Regions from separate parts of the Microbacterium amylolyticum genome, predicted to be linked through region 2. Evidence: predicted binding sites of a transcription regulator. Region 2 holds the regulator's gene; each other region holds the start of a gene.
What was found. The regulator HrcA, encoded in region 2, represses chaperone genes, less so after heat shock. The targets are predictions, from matches to a motif close to TTNGCACTCGNNNNNNNCGAGTGCNAA.
Positions count from the first base shown of each region.

Region 1: groL (chaperonin GroEL) is a predicted target of HrcA. The motif match lies at 1,689-1,715, and genes of this name have one in related genera.
Region 3: groES (co-chaperone GroES) is a predicted target of HrcA. The motif match lies at 2,746-2,772, and genes of this name have one in related genera.

Region 1 is NZ_CP049253.1:1,259,644-1,264,961, forward strand. It holds gene groL (chaperonin GroEL) at 29-1,651, opposite strand; gene G6N81_RS06140 (glycoside hydrolase family 3 C-terminal domain-containing protein) at 1,767-2,585, opposite strand; partial or broken gene G6N81_RS06145 (beta-galactosidase) at 2,884-3,633, opposite strand; partial or broken gene G6N81_RS12945 (glycoside hydrolase N-terminal domain-containing protein) at 3,708-3,887, shown strand; gene G6N81_RS12700 (glycosyl hydrolase family 95 catalytic domain-containing protein) at 3,968-5,236, shown strand; gene G6N81_RS06160 (LacI family DNA-binding transcriptional regulator) at 5,233-5,318, shown strand, end outside.
Region 2 is NZ_CP049253.1:345,892-351,209, forward strand. It holds gene hemW (radical SAM family heme chaperone HemW) at 1-1,092, shown strand, start outside; gene hrcA (heat-inducible transcriptional repressor HrcA) at 1,177-2,214, shown strand; gene dnaJ (molecular chaperone DnaJ) at 2,293-3,405, shown strand; gene G6N81_RS01795 (16S rRNA (uracil(1498)-N(3))-methyltransferase) at 3,409-4,137, shown strand; gene G6N81_RS01800 (HIT domain-containing protein) at 4,157-4,507, shown strand; gene G6N81_RS01805 (PhoH family protein) at 4,551-5,318, shown strand, end outside.
Region 3 is NZ_CP049253.1:1,083,690-1,089,007, forward strand. It holds gene G6N81_RS05240 (ABC transporter ATP-binding protein) at 1-682, shown strand, start outside; gene G6N81_RS05245 (ABC transporter ATP-binding protein) at 679-1,467, shown strand; gene G6N81_RS05250 (THUMP-like domain-containing protein) at 1,517-2,716, opposite strand; gene groES (co-chaperone GroES) at 2,860-3,156, shown strand; gene G6N81_RS05260 (mechanosensitive ion channel family protein) at 3,245-4,339, shown strand; gene G6N81_RS05265 (EamA family transporter) at 4,397-5,035, shown strand; gene G6N81_RS05270 (ABC transporter substrate-binding protein) at 5,135-5,318, shown strand, end outside.

The sequences.
Region 1 (5,318 bases), 910 kb from region 2:
GGGCTCTCAACAAACAGGCTTCGTCAGATCAGAAGTCCATGCCGCCGGCCTCGGGGCCGGCAGCGCCTGCCGAAGCGGGCTCGGGCTTCTCGGCAACGACGACCTCGGTCGTCAGGAACAGACCAGCGATCGATGCAGCGTTCAGCAGCGCCGAACGCGTCACCTTTGCCGGGTCGATGATGCCGGCTGCCAGCATATCGACGTACTCGCCCGTGGCGGCGTTGAGGCCGTGACCCGTGGCGAGTTCGGCAACCTTCGCGGCCACAACACCGGGCTCGAGGCCAGCGTTGAGGGCGATCTGCTTGAGCGGTGCTTCGATGCTGACGCGAACGATGCGTGCACCGGTTGCCTCGTCACCCGAGAGGTCGAGCTTGTCGAACGCCGTGATGGCGGCCTGGATCAGCGCGACGCCACCACCGGGGACGATGCCCTCTTCGACGGCTGCCTTCGCGTTGCGAACGGCATCCTCGATGCGGTGCTTGCGCTCCTTGAGCTCCACCTCGGTTGCGGCACCCGCCTTGATGACGGCAACGCCGCCGGCGAGCTTCGCGAGGCGCTCCTGGAGCTTCTCGCGGTCGTAGTCGCTGTCGGTTGCTTCGATCTCGCGGCGGATCTGGGTCACGCGACCGTCGATCTGCTCCGAGTTGCCGGCGCCCTCAACGATGGTCGTCTCGTCCTTGGTGACGATGACCTTGCGTGCGCGGCCCAGGAGGTCGAGCTCGGTGTTCTCCAGCTTGAGACCGACCTCTTCCGTGATGACCTGGCCACCCGTGAGGATCGCGATGTCCTGCAGCTGCGCCTTACGACGGTCGCCGAAGCCCGGTGCCTTGACGGCAACGGCCTTGAAGATGCCACGGATCTTGTTCAGCACCAGCGTCGCAAGAGCTTCGCCCTCGACGTCCTCGGCGATGATGACGAGCTCCTTGCCCGCCTGCATGACCTTCTCGACGACGGGGAGAAGATCCTTGATGTTCGAGATCTTCTGGTTCGCGATGAGGATGTAGGGCTCTTCGAAGACGGCTTCCTGGCGCTCAGGGTCCGTGACGAAGTAGGGGTTCAGGTAGCCCTTGTCAAAGCGCATACCCTCGGTGAGCTCGAGCTCGGTGCCGAAGGCCTGAGCCTCTTCCACCGTGACAACGCCCTCCTTGCCAACCTTGTCGATGGCCTGAGCGATGAGCTCGCCGATCTCGGGGTCAGCGGCGGAGATCGATGCGGTCGCCGCGATCTCTTCCTTCGACTCGATCTCCTTGGCGTTCACCAGAAGCTCGGCGGAGACAGCCTGAACGGCCTTCTCGATGCCGCGCTTCAGGCTGATCGGGTCGGCTCCGGCTGCAACGTTGCGCAGGCCCTCGCGGACGAGCGCCTGAGCGAGAACGGTCGCCGTCGTCGTGCCGTCGCCAGCGACGTCATCGGTCTTCTTGGCGACCTCCTTGACGAGCTCCGCGCCGATCTTCTCGTACGGGTCGTCGAGCTCGATCTCCTTGGCGATCGACACACCGTCGTTCGTGATTGTGGGGGCGCCCCACTTCTTCTCCAGCACGACGTTGCGGCCACGCGGGCCGAGCGTCACCTTGACGGCGTCGGCCAGCTGGTTGAGGCCGCGCTCGAGACCGCGACGGGCCTCCTCGTCGAAAGCGATCATCTTTGCCATGTGTTGTCGTCCCTCCCGGACGTAAGGCGGGTAGTCATTAGCACTCGATCTACCTGAGTGCTAAGAGCATTCTGGCACTCGACCCCCTCGAGTGCAAACCCCCTGAGCGTGTGCGTCACGAACGCACAGCAACCGTCAGCGTCGCATCAACCTCGAGCGCGTCGGCGCTGGGCCCCGCGGCGATTCGGTACGCCCCCGGCTGCACGCGCAACGCGCCCGCATGCACCCAGTCCTCCGGCGCCCCCTCGATTCGCAGCTCGTCGTCCCACACGGCCAAGCGGCGGGCGTCGAAACTCAGCTCGACCTCGCGCGATTCACCCGGCTCCAAGCGCACGCGTTCGTACGCCACCAGCGCAGGATGATGGTGCGTGGGTTCCGGAGCTGCCACTTGCGGTTCCGAAAGCTGCACGTCCTCGTAACGCACAGCGGAGTATGTGCAGCCGTGTCCGAAGGCGAAGGCATACGGCTCGGGGTGGTGGCGGTACGTGGCCTGCTGGCGCAGTGTGTCGTAGTCGAACAGATCGCCCGCCTGTGCGGGATCCGCCGGCCACGATTGAGCAAGACGCCCCGTCGGCTCAACGTCACCACTGAGAACATCGACAAGCCCGTTCCCCAGCTCCTGTCCGCCGTGGCTCGACCAGACGATCGTTTCCGCCGCGAACGCGTCGCCAAGAACGTACGGATAGCTCGAGACGATCGTCAGAACAACCTGTTCCGCGTGCCGGCGCGCAATCCGCCACACCTCGGCAAAGACCTCCGGAAGCATCAGATGGGGACGATCAGCTGTTTCGCGTCCGGCGAGATGGGGGTCGTTGCCGACGGCGACGAGGACAACATCGGCAGCAACAGCCGCTTCCGCGATCGCCTGCTGACCGGAGCGGACGATCCGTGCCCCGAACCGCTCGGCCTCGTCCAGGGTGACCCCGTCGGCCAAAACGAGCCCGCCGCCGCGAGCGACCGGAAGGTGAGCAGCCCGTCGCCCCAGTCGGTCATCTCGAACAGGGTATCGTCGGTCGCCTCATCGCTGTCCGCGGTGATGACCGTTCCATCGGACGATGCCCGGATAAAGCAACCGTTCGTCGCGCGCAGAGCAATAGTGTCGGCGCCCGTGTGGCAACGGGCGTTCCGACGACCTCGCGTAGCGCCCGCAGATCGTGACCTTGTCGCACCACACCGCGGAAGACATCGCTGTCGGCTCCCGCATGCGGGAGCATCGCCGAGTGAAAGCGCTCAGCGCCCGCTCGCTGGATTGCGTCCCGTTGCTCGAGATAGCAGACGAGCATCTGGTCGGAGCTGAACCGCCGGAAGTCCAGCGACTGTGTGGGGTTGACGAGGTAGGGCATCCGCCGAGGAGGAAGAATCTCCCCGAAATCGGCGTAACGCTGCGACCAGAAGGCCGTACCCCACGCATCGTTGAGCGCCGCGATCGTGCCGTATTTCTCGCGCAGCCAGGTACGGAATTCGCGTGCTGCCTCATCGCCGTAGTCGATCTGCCCGTACTCGTTGCCGATGTGCCCCATTCGCACGGCGGGGTGATGGGCGTAGCGCGTCGCAAGGTCACGCGTGATCGACAGGGCATGTTCGCGGTAGACGCGCGAGGACGGCGAGAACTGATTGCGCGATCCGGGCACAAGGCGAACACCCTCGCGGTCGACGGGCAGCGTCTCGGGATAGCGCACCCCAAGCCACGGCGGGGGTGACGCGGTGGTGGTAGCGAGGTCAACGGCGATCCCGCCGTCGTGCAGAAGTTCCAGCACCTCGTCTAACCACGCGAACTCTCGGCGTCCCGGCTCGGGCTCGATCATCGCCCAGCTGAAAACGCCAACGGTGACGAGATTGACCCCCGCTTCGCGCATCAGATCGACGTCTTCTCGCCAGGTTTCGCGAGGCCATTGCTCCGGGTTGTAATCGCCGCCGACGCCAATGCCGATGTCTGCGCTGAGCGCAGAAAACGTGCCGGGAACATGAGGTGTCGGTGACATCAGCGTCAGACTCTCCAGACATCTATCGAAGCGCTTCAACACGGTGACGATATACTAGACACGTGCCGTTGTCCATGAAGACCCACTCAGCCCTCCACGTGCTGCGATATAGCACCCCCGCGCGCGTCTGGACCGACGCGCTACCGGTCGGGAACGGCCACCGCGGTGCCATGTGCGCCGGCGAATACGCCGGCGAAAAACTCTGGCTCAACGATGCCGAGGCGTGGTCGGGAACACCGGAACATGACCCTCTTGCGAGCCTCGCTGATCGCGGTCCCGAGGCCCTCGCCCGGATGCGCGACGCCCTGGCGGCCCTCCCGCGAACCTCCAGGGCATCTGGAACGCTCAGCTTCCCGGCCCCTGGTCCAGCGCGTATACGACGAACATCAACATGGAAATGGCGTACTGGCCAGCCGAGACGACATCCCTTCCCGAATGCCACGAGCCGCTTCTCGATTTCGTGGCGCGCGTCGCGACAAAAACCGGCCCCGCCGCCGCGCGTGCTCTCTACGACGCTGATGGCTGGGTTCTGCACCACAATTCCGACATCTGGGGGTACGCGGCACCCGTCGGAGCAGGCCACGGTGACCCTGCGTGGGCCTGCTGGCCCATGGGTGGCGTCTGGCTCAGTCTGCACATGTGGGACCGTTTCACCTTCGACCAGGATCTGCGCGCGCTGCGTGATGAGGCGTGGCCCGTTCTTGAAGCAACGGCACGCTTCGCACTCAGCTGGGTCCAAACCGATGGCGAGACCGCCTGGACAGCACCCTCAACCTCGCCCGAGAACCACTACCTCGACGAATCCGGGCAGCAGCTCGCCATCACCATGACCGCGACGATGGACGCCGAACTGCTGCGAGCGCTCTCCGACGCCTGCACACGAGCAGCACAGGCCCTGGGCCGCGATGACGCATGGGTCACCGAACTTCGCGCGCACGTCGATCTGTTACCGCCCGTTCGCATCGCCGCCGACGGCAGCATTGAGGAGTGGGCTGAGCCACTCACCCCCGCAGAACCGGACCACCGCCATCTCTCCCATCTAGTCGGCCTGTTCCCTCTGGGGAGTATGACGCCCAGCCGCACACCGGACCTCGCGCGCGCGGCCGCGACCTCGATCGTGAACCGCGGCGCGGAGTCAACGGGCTGGGCGTTGGCGTGGCGCGCCGCGATGTGGGCACGCCTCGGTGAGGGTGCGCGCGTGCACGGACAGCTGCGCATGCTGCTGCGCCCCGCCGAAGACGCGGCAGGACAGCACCGTGGCGGGGTGTACCACAATCTGTTCAGCGCACACCCGCCATTCCAGATCGACGGGAATCTCGGATTCACCGCAGCCATCGCAGAAGCACTCGTGCAGTCGCACGAGCAGGAGATCCGGTTGCTTCCCGCGCTTCCGCCCTCGTGGGTGACGGGAAACATCACCGGCATCCGGTGCCGCGGTGGCATCACCGTGGACGTCGCGTGGGCGAACGCTCGAGTAACGCGGGTCACCGTGCGGAGTGCGTCCCGCACCGCCACCACCCTCTCCGGACCGGGACTCCCCGCTGTACGTTGCGATATTTCCCCGAATCGCGCCATGATCATCGAGTCAAAGGAAACCTCATGACGACGATCGCCGATGTTGCGCGGGCCGCACGCGTGTCCATTTCCACCGTTTCGTATGTCCTCAGTGGCAAGCGAACCATTTC
Region 2 (5,318 bases):
TACTGCGATTTCAACACGTACACGGCAACAGAACTGCGCGGTACGCGACAAGATCAGTACGCGGATACGGTTCTCCAAGAGATCGCGCTCGCCCGCGTCGTCCTTGCGGAGGCCGGAACACAGCGCCCCGCGAAAACGGTGTTCTTCGGCGGCGGAACCCCGACGCTTCTTCCCGCGGGCGACCTGGTGCGGATGCTGGACGGAGTGCGTGGCGCCTTCGGTCTGGCTGACGACGCAGAGATCACGGTAGAAGCGAACCCCGACACTGTCACCGACCGTGTCGTCGATGAGCTTGCAGCAGCAGGCGTGACCCGACTGTCCGTTGGAATGCAGTCGGCGGTTCCGCACGTTCTCGCCGCGCTCGATCGCACGCACACACCGGCGAACGTCGGCACGGCGGTCGCCGCCGCAAAAAACGCAGGACTCGATGTGTCGGTGGACCTGATCTACGGCGCTCCCGGCGAGTCGATTGACGACTGGCGAGCGTCGCTGGAGGCAGCGCTCGCCTACGCTCCCGACCACATCTCGGCATACGCCCTCATTATCGAAGAGGGAACGAAGTTGCACAGGCAGATCCGCGCGGGGCAGGTTCCGGCTCCCGACGACGATCTGCAGGCCGATATGTACGAGCTTGCTGATGACCTCCTCGCCGGCGGCGGCTATGAGTGGTACGAAGTCTCGAACTGGTCGCGGGGGAGCGGGCATCGCTCTCGGCATAACCTCGCCTACTGGCGCGGTTTCGATTGGTGGGGATTCGGACCGGGCGCCCACAGCCATATTGGGGGACTGCGCTGGTGGAATGTGAAACATCCTGCGGCCTATGCGCAGCGGCTGTCGCTTGGCGACTCTCCTGCGGCTGGCCGGGAGACGCCGGATGCGCAACAGCGGATCTTGGAGCGGGTGCTTCTCGAAACCCGTATCCGCGAAGGAATGGCTGTTTCTGATCTGCCATCGTCCGATGCGCGGCGGTCGGTTGCCGGACTCGTCGCTGATGGCCTCGTCGATGGCGCTTCCGCAGTGAAAGGACGCGTCGTGCTGACGCGTTCCGGACGCCTCCTGGCTGACGCGGTCGTTCGTGCTCTCACGGTCTAGCGCCGCGTCACGATAACCTCGCTCACAGCGAGCGCGATAGAATTGGCAGTCGACCTCTCCGAGTGCCAGCAGGAAGGAGCGCGCATGGTGACTGATCGAGGGCTTCAGGTTCTGCGCGCCATCGTCCAGGACTACGTTGATACGCACGAGCCCGTTGGCAGCAGGTCCATCGTCGAGCGTCACGCCTTCGGTGTTTCGGCGGCCACGATCCGCAACGATATGGCGATGCTGGAAGATGAAGACCTCATCGCGCAGCCCCACACCTCGTCCGGACGAATTCCCACCGATAAGGGGTACCGGGCATTCGTCGACCATCTTGCCGAGGTCCGTCCGCTCTCGCGTGCGCAACGATCAGCAATTTCGACCTTCCTGGCTGACCCCGCGGATCTTGATGACCTGCTGGCGCGTACCGTCCGGCTGCTGACGCAGATCACCGGACAGGTTGCGCTCGTTCAATACCCGTCGTTCGCGCGCGCGACGGTGACGCACGTTCAGCTGGTCGCCCTCGATCCCCGCCGTATCCTCGTCATCCTCGTGACGGACACGGGGCGCGTGTCCCAGCGCATCACGGTCGCTCCCGTTGACGTCGATGAAGAAGTGCTCGACGTGATCCGTCCACACGTATCCTCCCTCATTCTCGGCTTGCCCGCCTCGGATGCCGCCGGAGCGGTTGCCGCGGCTGCTCAGCGTCAAGCAACCGCGCACACCGCGATGGATCACGTCATGTCGGCCATCCTCTCCACCGTTGCCGAAGAACTCGACGAGTTCCGCCAAAATCGCCTGGTGATGGCCGGAACCGCCACGCTGGCGCGCCGCGGTAGTGACTTCCGCGGAAGCATCCACCCGCTTCTCGAAGCGATTGAAGAGCAGGTCACCCTTCTGCGCCTCATGAGCGAGATGGCAGCGGATGAAAACGGCCTGGCAACCAGCATCGGCCGCGAAAACGCCGAATTTGGCCTGAGCGAGGCGTCGTTCATCGCGAGCGACTACGACGCCGCGGTCGGCTCGGCCAGAGTCGGGCTCATGGGCCCCACGCGCATGGACTATTCCCGTAATCTTGCGGCGGCTCGCGCCGTTGCGACGTACCTCACGAGGCTTCTCGACGAGGACGATTCCCGTTAGTTGCTCTGCCCCGGAAGGGCAGAGCAAGATCACACAGGCAGACACGACTGACGCAGCCCCATCTGCGGAAAGGCGACCGTGGCAGACCACTATGACGTACTCGGAGTCTCTCGCGAGGCGAGCGGCGACGAGATCAAGAAGGCGTACCGCAAGCTCGCGCGTAAGCTTCACCCCGATGTGAACCCCAGCCCCGAAGCGGCTGAGGAGTTCAAGAGCGTCACCCATGCCTATGAGGTGCTGAGCGACCCTGAGCAGCGTCGTCGCTACGATATTGGTGACGATGGAGGCTCCTTCGGCGGGGGCGGTTTCGGCGGTTTCGGTGATGTCTTCGAGGCGTTCTTCGGAGCCGGCGGCGGAGGCGGCCGCGGAGGGCGTCCACGGTCACGGCGCGAACGCGGACAGGACGCCCTGGTTCGCGTCTCGCTTGACTTGGCTGACGTGGTCTTCGGAACACACCGCGATGTCGAAATCGATACGGCTGTTCTCTGCGAAACCTGTCAGGGCTCCTGCTGCCAGCCGGGAACGCAGCCCCAGCGTTGCGACATCTGCGGCGGATCTGGTCACGTGCAGCGGCAGGTGCGCAGTCTGCTCGGTAATGTCGTCACGCAGCAGCCGTGTGGCGCCTGCCAGGGCTACGGAACGACGATTCCGAGCCCGTGCCCGGCGTGTGCCGGCCAGGGGCGGGTGCGCTCGCGGCGCACCGTTGGCCTCGACATTCCCGCCGGCGTGGAAACGGGCCTGCGCCTGCAGCTGCCCGGATCGGGCGAGGTGGGCCCAGCGGGCGGACCCCGCGGAGACCTCTACGTGGAGATCACGGTAGAACCTCATCCGGTGTTCGACCGCGACGGAGACGACCTGTTCGCCACCCTGGAAGTGTCGATGACAGACGCGATTCTCGGAACCACCACATCGATCGATGGCCTCGACGGCACCGTGGACCTGGAGGTTCGCGCTGGTGTGCAGTCCGGCGACGTTCTCCGCATCAGTGAGCGCGGAATCACGGGCCTGCGGTCCAAGCGCCGCGGCGACCTGCGGGTTGCCGTGCAGGTGGTCACGCCCACGAAGGTCGATCACAAGACCCGTCAGCTTCTGGAAGAGATTGCCAAGCGCACGAAGGCGCCCAAGCCCCGCCTGACCGAGCACCAGCAGGGCCTGTTCTCCAAGCTGCGCGACCGCTTCCGCGGAGCCTGACCCGTGGCACTGCACTTCGTCGACGACGGCGCCGCCCGCGCTCAGCCAGGCGATGCCGTTGAGCTGACCGGCTCTGAGGCGCACCACGCGGCCAGCGTCCGGCGGGTGCGACCGGGGGAGTCGGTCACTCTGACGGACGGGCGCGGCGTCTGGCTGTCGGGAACAGTCGCCGATGCGCAGAAAACGCGCGTGGAGATCACCGTCTCGCAGCGGCGCGACATTCCCGCGCCGTCACCTCGCATTTTTCTTGCGCAAGCTCTGGCAAAGGGCGACCGCGATGAGCTCGCGGTGCAGGCGGCGACAGAGCTCGGCATTGACGGAATCATTCCGTGGCAGGCAACGCGCAGCGTCTCCCGCTGGCAGGGGCCGAAAGCCGACAAAGGGCGTTCGCGGTGGCAGAGCATCGTTCGCGAAGCCGCCAAACAGGCACTGCGTGCGTGGATTCCCGAGGTGGAAGCTGTTCACCCAACGTCGCTCCTTGCGGAGCGCGCGACATCGATGCGTGTGCTCATTCTTGATCCGTGGACAGAGGCCCGCTTCACGACGCTCGAGACGGATGGCCGGGACATCCTTCTGGTCGTCGGCCCTGAGGGCGGGATCGCCCCGGAAGAAATAAGTGCTCTCGAAGCGGCGGGCGCAGAGCGGGTGAAGCTCGGTGACAGCGTCCTCAGAACATCAACGGCGGGACCCGCGGCGCTTGCGCTGCTCAACGCCCGTGTCGGGCGATGGTGAGAAACGTAGACTGCGTGTTATGAGTAGCGAGCCAACGATCTTCACCCGCATTCTTCGCGGAGATGTCCCGGGCGACATCGTCGCGGAGACCGAGCGCGTTTTCGCGATCACGGACATTCATCCGCAGGCCCCTGTTCATGTTCTCGTCATTCCCAAGACCGAGCAGTACCGTGATGTCACGGAGCTCGCGGCAGGTGATCCTTCGCTCCTCGCCGAAATGGTCGAGGTCGCACGAGGCATCGCGCAGGAGCGCTCAAACGGCGAGTTCCGACTTGTTTTCAACACCGGTGAGGGCGCCGGCCAAACCGTCTTCCACGTGCACGCGCACGTGCTCGCAGGAGAACTCGAGGAGAAGAGCCTCATTGGCTGACGATTCCCCCACCACCATCACAATCGAGGCCGATGGGGTTGCCATGGTGCAGCTACTCGGCCCCCAAGACCGGCTTCTCCGGATGGTTGAGTCCAAACACCCCGATGTCGACGTACACGTGCGGGGAAACACCATCACGCTGACGGGGGAACGAGACGCCGTCGAACGCGCCAATGCTCTCGTCGACGAGCTGCTATCGATGACGAAGAGCGGATACGCCGTGGAGCCGTCGGATATCAGCACCGCCGACGAGGTTCTGCAAAAGGGCGAGCGGATCAGCGCGGTGCTGGGCGAGCCGATTCTCTCGACGCGCGGCAAGGTGATCCGGCCCAAGACCATGGGCCAGCGTGATTACATCGACGCGATCGATGACAACACGATCGTCTTCGGTATCGGGCCCGCCGGAACGGGCAAGACCTATCTAGCGATGGCGAAGGCCGTCCAGGCTCTGCAGCGCCGCGAGGTGAGTCGGATCATCCTCACGCGTCCCGCTGTCGAAGCGGGCGAACGGCTGGGCTTTCTTCCGGGAACGCTCACCGACAAGATTGATCCCTACCTTCGTCCGCTGTACGACGCGCTCAACGAGATGATGGATCCTGAGCTCGTCCCGAAGCTGATGACGACCGGGGCGATTGAAGTGGCGCCTCTGGCGTACATGCGTGGGCGCACGCTCAACGACTCGTTCGTCGTGCTCGACGAAGCCCAGAACACCACGCCGGAACAGATGAAGATGTTCCTGACGAGGCTCGGCTTCGGAACAAAAATGGTCGTCACCGGCGATGTCACACAGGTGGATCTGCCGGGGGGAACC
Region 3 (5,318 bases), 740 kb from region 2:
CGCCGTTGCCAGGCGCGGACTGGTTCGCACGTTCCAGCTCACGAAGGCTCTCGGGCTGCTGTCGGTCATGGACAACATGAAGCTCGGCCAGAAGGAACAGGTTGGCGAGAAGTTCTGGGCCAGCCTGCTGCCGTTTCTCTGGCGTGACCAAGATCGTCAGATCGAAGAGCGCGCGCTCGAACTTCTCGCGCGCTTCAACCTCGACACCAAGAAGGACGATTACGCCGCTTCGCTCTCGGGCGGCCAGCGCAAGTTGCTCGAAATGGCGCGGGCTCTGATGACCGATCCAACGCTGGTCATGCTCGATGAGCCGATGGCCGGTGTGAACCCCGCTCTGACGCAGAGCCTGCTCGATCACATCCTCGGCCTCAAGGACCAGGGCATGACCGTACTGTTCGTCGAACACGACATGCACATGGTGCAGCACATCGCCGACTGGGTTGTTGTCATGGCAGAAGGGCGGATTGTGGCGGAGGGTCCACCGGATCAGGTCATGAGGAATCGCGCCGTGATCGATGCCTATCTCGGCGCACACCAGGAGGTCGATCTGGGCGTTGTCACCGGACGCATCAGCATCGTCGACACCGACCCCGAGGCCGACGCGGCAGCCTCCGCCGCGATCAGCGCGGAAGAACTCACAGCCGCCGGACAGGCCGAGGCCGACGAGGAGGACCCGCGATGAGTGAAACAGACGACCGAGATGTTGTGGTCAGCGTTGAGAACATCACGGCCGGATATTTGCCAGGCGTCAACATTCTCACCGATTGCAACCTGACCGCGCGCAAGGGTGAGCTGATCGGCATCATCGGCCCCAACGGCGCCGGGAAGTCAACGCTGCTCAAGGCGATCTTCGGCCTCGTGAACGTCCGAAGCGGACACATCACGCTCGACGGCGAGGACATCACCAATCTGCGGGCGAACAAGCTGGTCGCACGCGGCGTCGGGTTCATCCCGCAGACCAACAACGTCTTTCCGTCGCTCTCGATCGAGGAAAACCTGCAAATGGGCGCGTATCAGAAACCCAAGATGTTCGCGGAACGCCTCGCGTTCGTTGTCGATGTCTTCCCCGACCTGGGCAAGCGCCTCAAACAGCGCGCAGGAGGCCTCTCCGGCGGCGAGCGCCAAATGGTGGCCATGGGACGGGCGCTCATGCTCGACCCGAAGGTGCTCCTGCTCGACGAGCCGTCCGCCGGGCTCTCCCCCGTCAGACAGGACGAGGCGTTTATCCGCGTCAGCGAAATCAACCGGGCCGGCGTCACCTGCATCATGGTGGAGCAGAACGCCCGCCGCTGCCTGCAGATCTGCGATCGCGGGTACGTTCTCGATCAGGGACACGACGCCTACGCCGGGTCCGGACGCGAGCTCCTCCACGATCCGAAGGTCACGGAGCTCTATCTCGGCACGCTCGGCTCCGAGCAGAACGCGAACACCGGCGTGCACCGCTCGGTGACGGGGGACGAAGCCTAAGAGGTCGTTTCTCTTCCGAGAGCCGCAACGAGCACGGCCTCGTTCTCCCCTACGACAGGCGATCGGCGAGGATCGCCGTGCGTGCCCCGCCGATTCTCGTGAGGAACAGCACGGCGCTCTTGTCGCCCTGCAGCTTCAGCTTCTTGCGGAAAGCTGCGGGATCGACATCGACGCCGCGCTTTTTGATCTCGAGAACGCCGATTCCGCGTTCTCGGAGCGCCTTCTGGAGCTTCTTCTGGTCCGCGGGGAGAGTCTCGCGAACGCGGAACGACCGTGCGAAGGGGCTGGTGATTTCGGTATCACCCGTGAGGTAGGCGATGCCGTCGGCGACGGGGCCCGCGTCCAGCAGGCGGGCGACGTCGCCGACGAGGCGGGAACGGATAACGGCGCCCTCCGGTTCGTGCACAAAAGCGCCGAGGGGTCGCACCGGCTCGTCCTCGGTATCACGGGCAGCCGTCAGTTCCGCCACGGTATCGCCGCGGATCACCAGCGCCGATCGCGTCACCCCCTCGCGTGCGAGCGTGCCCGACCAGAGCACGAGCTCAACGGTCGAGCCGTCCACCGTGATCCACTGTGCCTCCCAGCCATCCGGGATCGTGTCGCGATCATGCGCAGGGCTGAGCTTCATCCCAACGGGGATCCGTTCCGCCAGCTCGTACGCCCAGTCGAGGCGCGGCGAATAGTCATCAGCCGTGACGCGGCGGGTCTCGGAGTGCCCGGTTGTGCGCCGGGCAGGGTCGAGCCAGACGCCGTCAATGCCCGCCAAATCCGTTTCCTCGGCGCGGCCACTCCGCACCTCGACTCCGCCACCATCCTGCCGAAACGGCGAAAGGTTGTAGGCGGCGAGCGCGGCGGTGATCTCGTCGGCGTCCACGGCGAGAACGCCGAGGCCGAGGGCCGCGAACGCGAGGGAATCACCGCCGATACCGCTGCCGAGATCGGCGACGCGACGAAGTCCCGCCTGTCGAAAGCGCGCGGCGTGATGAGCAGAAACGCTCATGCGCGTGGCCTGTTCGAGCCCCGCCCGGGTGAAGAGCATGCGGCGGGCGAAACCGGGGAACTTCGCCTCGGCCTTGTCACGCAACCGGACCTGGCCGACAACGGCCGAAACGAGGGCGGGTGAATGTCCCGCTGCGCGCAACCGGGACACGGTATGGGCAACGTCACCGACGGTGACAACGGGGTCGAGCTCGTCCAGCAGCCGCAGGGCGTCGGGGGTAAGCAGCGCGTCGAGTTCAGCGTTGTCCATCCGTCCAGAGTAGTGACGCACGCCTGAAGTTGGCACTCACGTTGCGAGAGTGCCAATCTGCGCCCTACACTTGCGGTTAGCACTCTCGGGGTGAGAGTGCGAACACACGTCTTCTCAAGGACATTCGAAAGCAGAGGTGAACCGTGTCGGTTTCCATCAAGCCGCTCGAGGACCGCATCGTCATCAAGCAGGTCGAGGCAGAGCAGACCACGGCCAGCGGTCTGGTTATCCCTGACACCGCCAAGGAGAAGCCCCAGGAGGGCGAGGTCGTGGCTGTGGGTCCGGGTCGTATCGACGACAACGGCAACCGCGTCCCCGTGGACGTCGCTGTCGGTGACCGCGTCCTGTACAGCAAGTACGGCGGGACCGAGGTCAAGTTCGGTGCGGACGAGTACCTCGTGCTCTCGGCTCGCGACGTGCTCGCGGTCGTCGAGCGCTGAGGCTCAGACCCTCGCACTTTCTGAGAACCCCGGAGGCACGCGCCTCCGGGGTTCTTCTGTTGCATCGACCCGATCTACTGTGGGGCGTATGACGGAAGAGTTCGAAAACGACGTGACACACCTCGCGGAAACCGTTGCGGCCAGCCCGCTGCTGGCATGGCTCTGGGTTGCCATCGCGGCCGCCGGCGCCGTTGCCATCGGATTCGTCGCTTCCTGGTTGTTTCGCACCGTCGCCGGATCGCTGCATCGACGCCACCTGATCTTCGGCGAACTGCGCACACGTTTCCCGAAGCCGATCTTCTGGCTCGTCACGGTTCTCCTCTGGCGCACCGCTGTCCCGCCTTTCTTCCCCGAAGGGTTGGCGGAGCTCCAAGCCGGCGTCCGCTACGGCCTGACGCTCAGCCTCATCGGCGTCGTCGGGTGGATCATCGCGAAGATCCTCATCCTCCTCATCGACAGTGCCATGGTGCGGCAGGACGCCTCGGCTGTCGACAACTTCACGCTGCGCCGCCGGAAAACGCAGATCAAGATGATCCGCCGCCTGGTGATCGCGGTCGTCGCGGTTCTCACCGTCGGCGCCATGCTTCTCACAATCGACGGCGCCGAGACCTTCGGTGCTTCTCTGTTCGCATCGGCCGGAGTCGCATCAATCGTCGCCGGCCTCGCCGCCCAATCCACACTCGGCAACCTCGTCGCCGGCCTACAGCTGACGTTCTCCAACGCCCTCAAAGTGGGCGACACCCTCGAAGTCGGTGATGAATTCGGAACCGTCGAGGAGATCACCCTCACCTACGTCGTCGTGCAGATTTGGGACGATCGGCGCCTCGTCCTGCCGTCGACGCACTTCACGACAACGCCCTACATCAACTGGACACGCAGCCAAACAGCTCTGACCGGAACCGTTTTTCTGCAGGCTGACTACTCGATCAACGTCGAAGCCATTCGTGCTGAGCTCGCGCTGATCCTTGACGACTCCCCCGAATGGGATCGCCGAAGCTGGGGACTCATCGTCTCCGACGCACAGCGCGGCGTCGCCGAACTGCGCGCCACTATGACGGCCGCAAACGGCGACGACCTGTGGGCACTCCGGTGTCAGGTCCGCGAAAAGCTCGTAGCCTTCATCGCCACCCAGCGACCGCAGGAACTCACCCACACGCGCATCGAGACGCTGCCGCACAGTTGACGGGATTCGATCGTTCAGCGGCGTAAACATGCCCTTTCCCGGGCGTAGTCTGACGCGGTGACGACCCACTCGACCCCCGTAGTGGACACCAGCGACCTGTCGACGCAGACGCGCCTCGGCGTCGGCTACGGCTTTGCCGCCTACGCCCTCTGGGGCCTGCTCCCGCTGTACTTCGTCGCCCTCGCGCCAACGGGCCCCTGGGAGACCCTCGGCTGGCGTGTTGTGCTCTCGCTGGTGTTCTGCGCTGTGCTGCTCACGGTCACACGGAGCTGGCTCCTTGTCCTCGCCGTCTTCCGATCACCCCGGCTGCTGATGTGGACGCTCGTCGCCGGCATCCTCATCTACGCGAACTGGCAAGGATTCCTCTTCGCCGCCCAGACCGGGCACGTTCTCGAAGCCAGCCTCGGATACTTCATCAACCCGATCGCCACGATTCTGCTCGCCGTCGTGTTTCTTCACGAACGCCTGCGACCACTGCAGTGGGTCGCCGTCGGCGTTGCCGCCATTCGCGGCACCTCTTTTGCAGTTCATGACCGGAGCGTTTCTTCTTCACGAGGAGATGCCACCGGAACGATGGGCGGGATTCATCATCGTGTGGATCGCCTGCATCATCCTGATCGTCGACATGTCCCGACAGGCCAGACAGACGCGCATCGCCGCACGTTAACAAATCCGAACTCCGTCGTTCGAGCCTGAAAACATCCTGGAAACAATGCGTCGGTACGTTCGCGCCAAACCCGCGGCGTTCAGTTGACACCCCACCGGCCCGCGGACAGACGAAAGGACGGAACCAGCATGGTTCGATCCCGCAAGCTCGCCTCTGTCGCTGCGGTCACCGGCGTTGCCGCGCTCGTACTCGCCGGATGCAGCACCAGCGATGACGCGCCCGCAACAGGCGATGGCACCGACACCACGGCAGACGCGGAAGACGACGCCGCCGACAGCTTCCCCGAGTTGCCAGCGCCGAAAGCCTTCGACC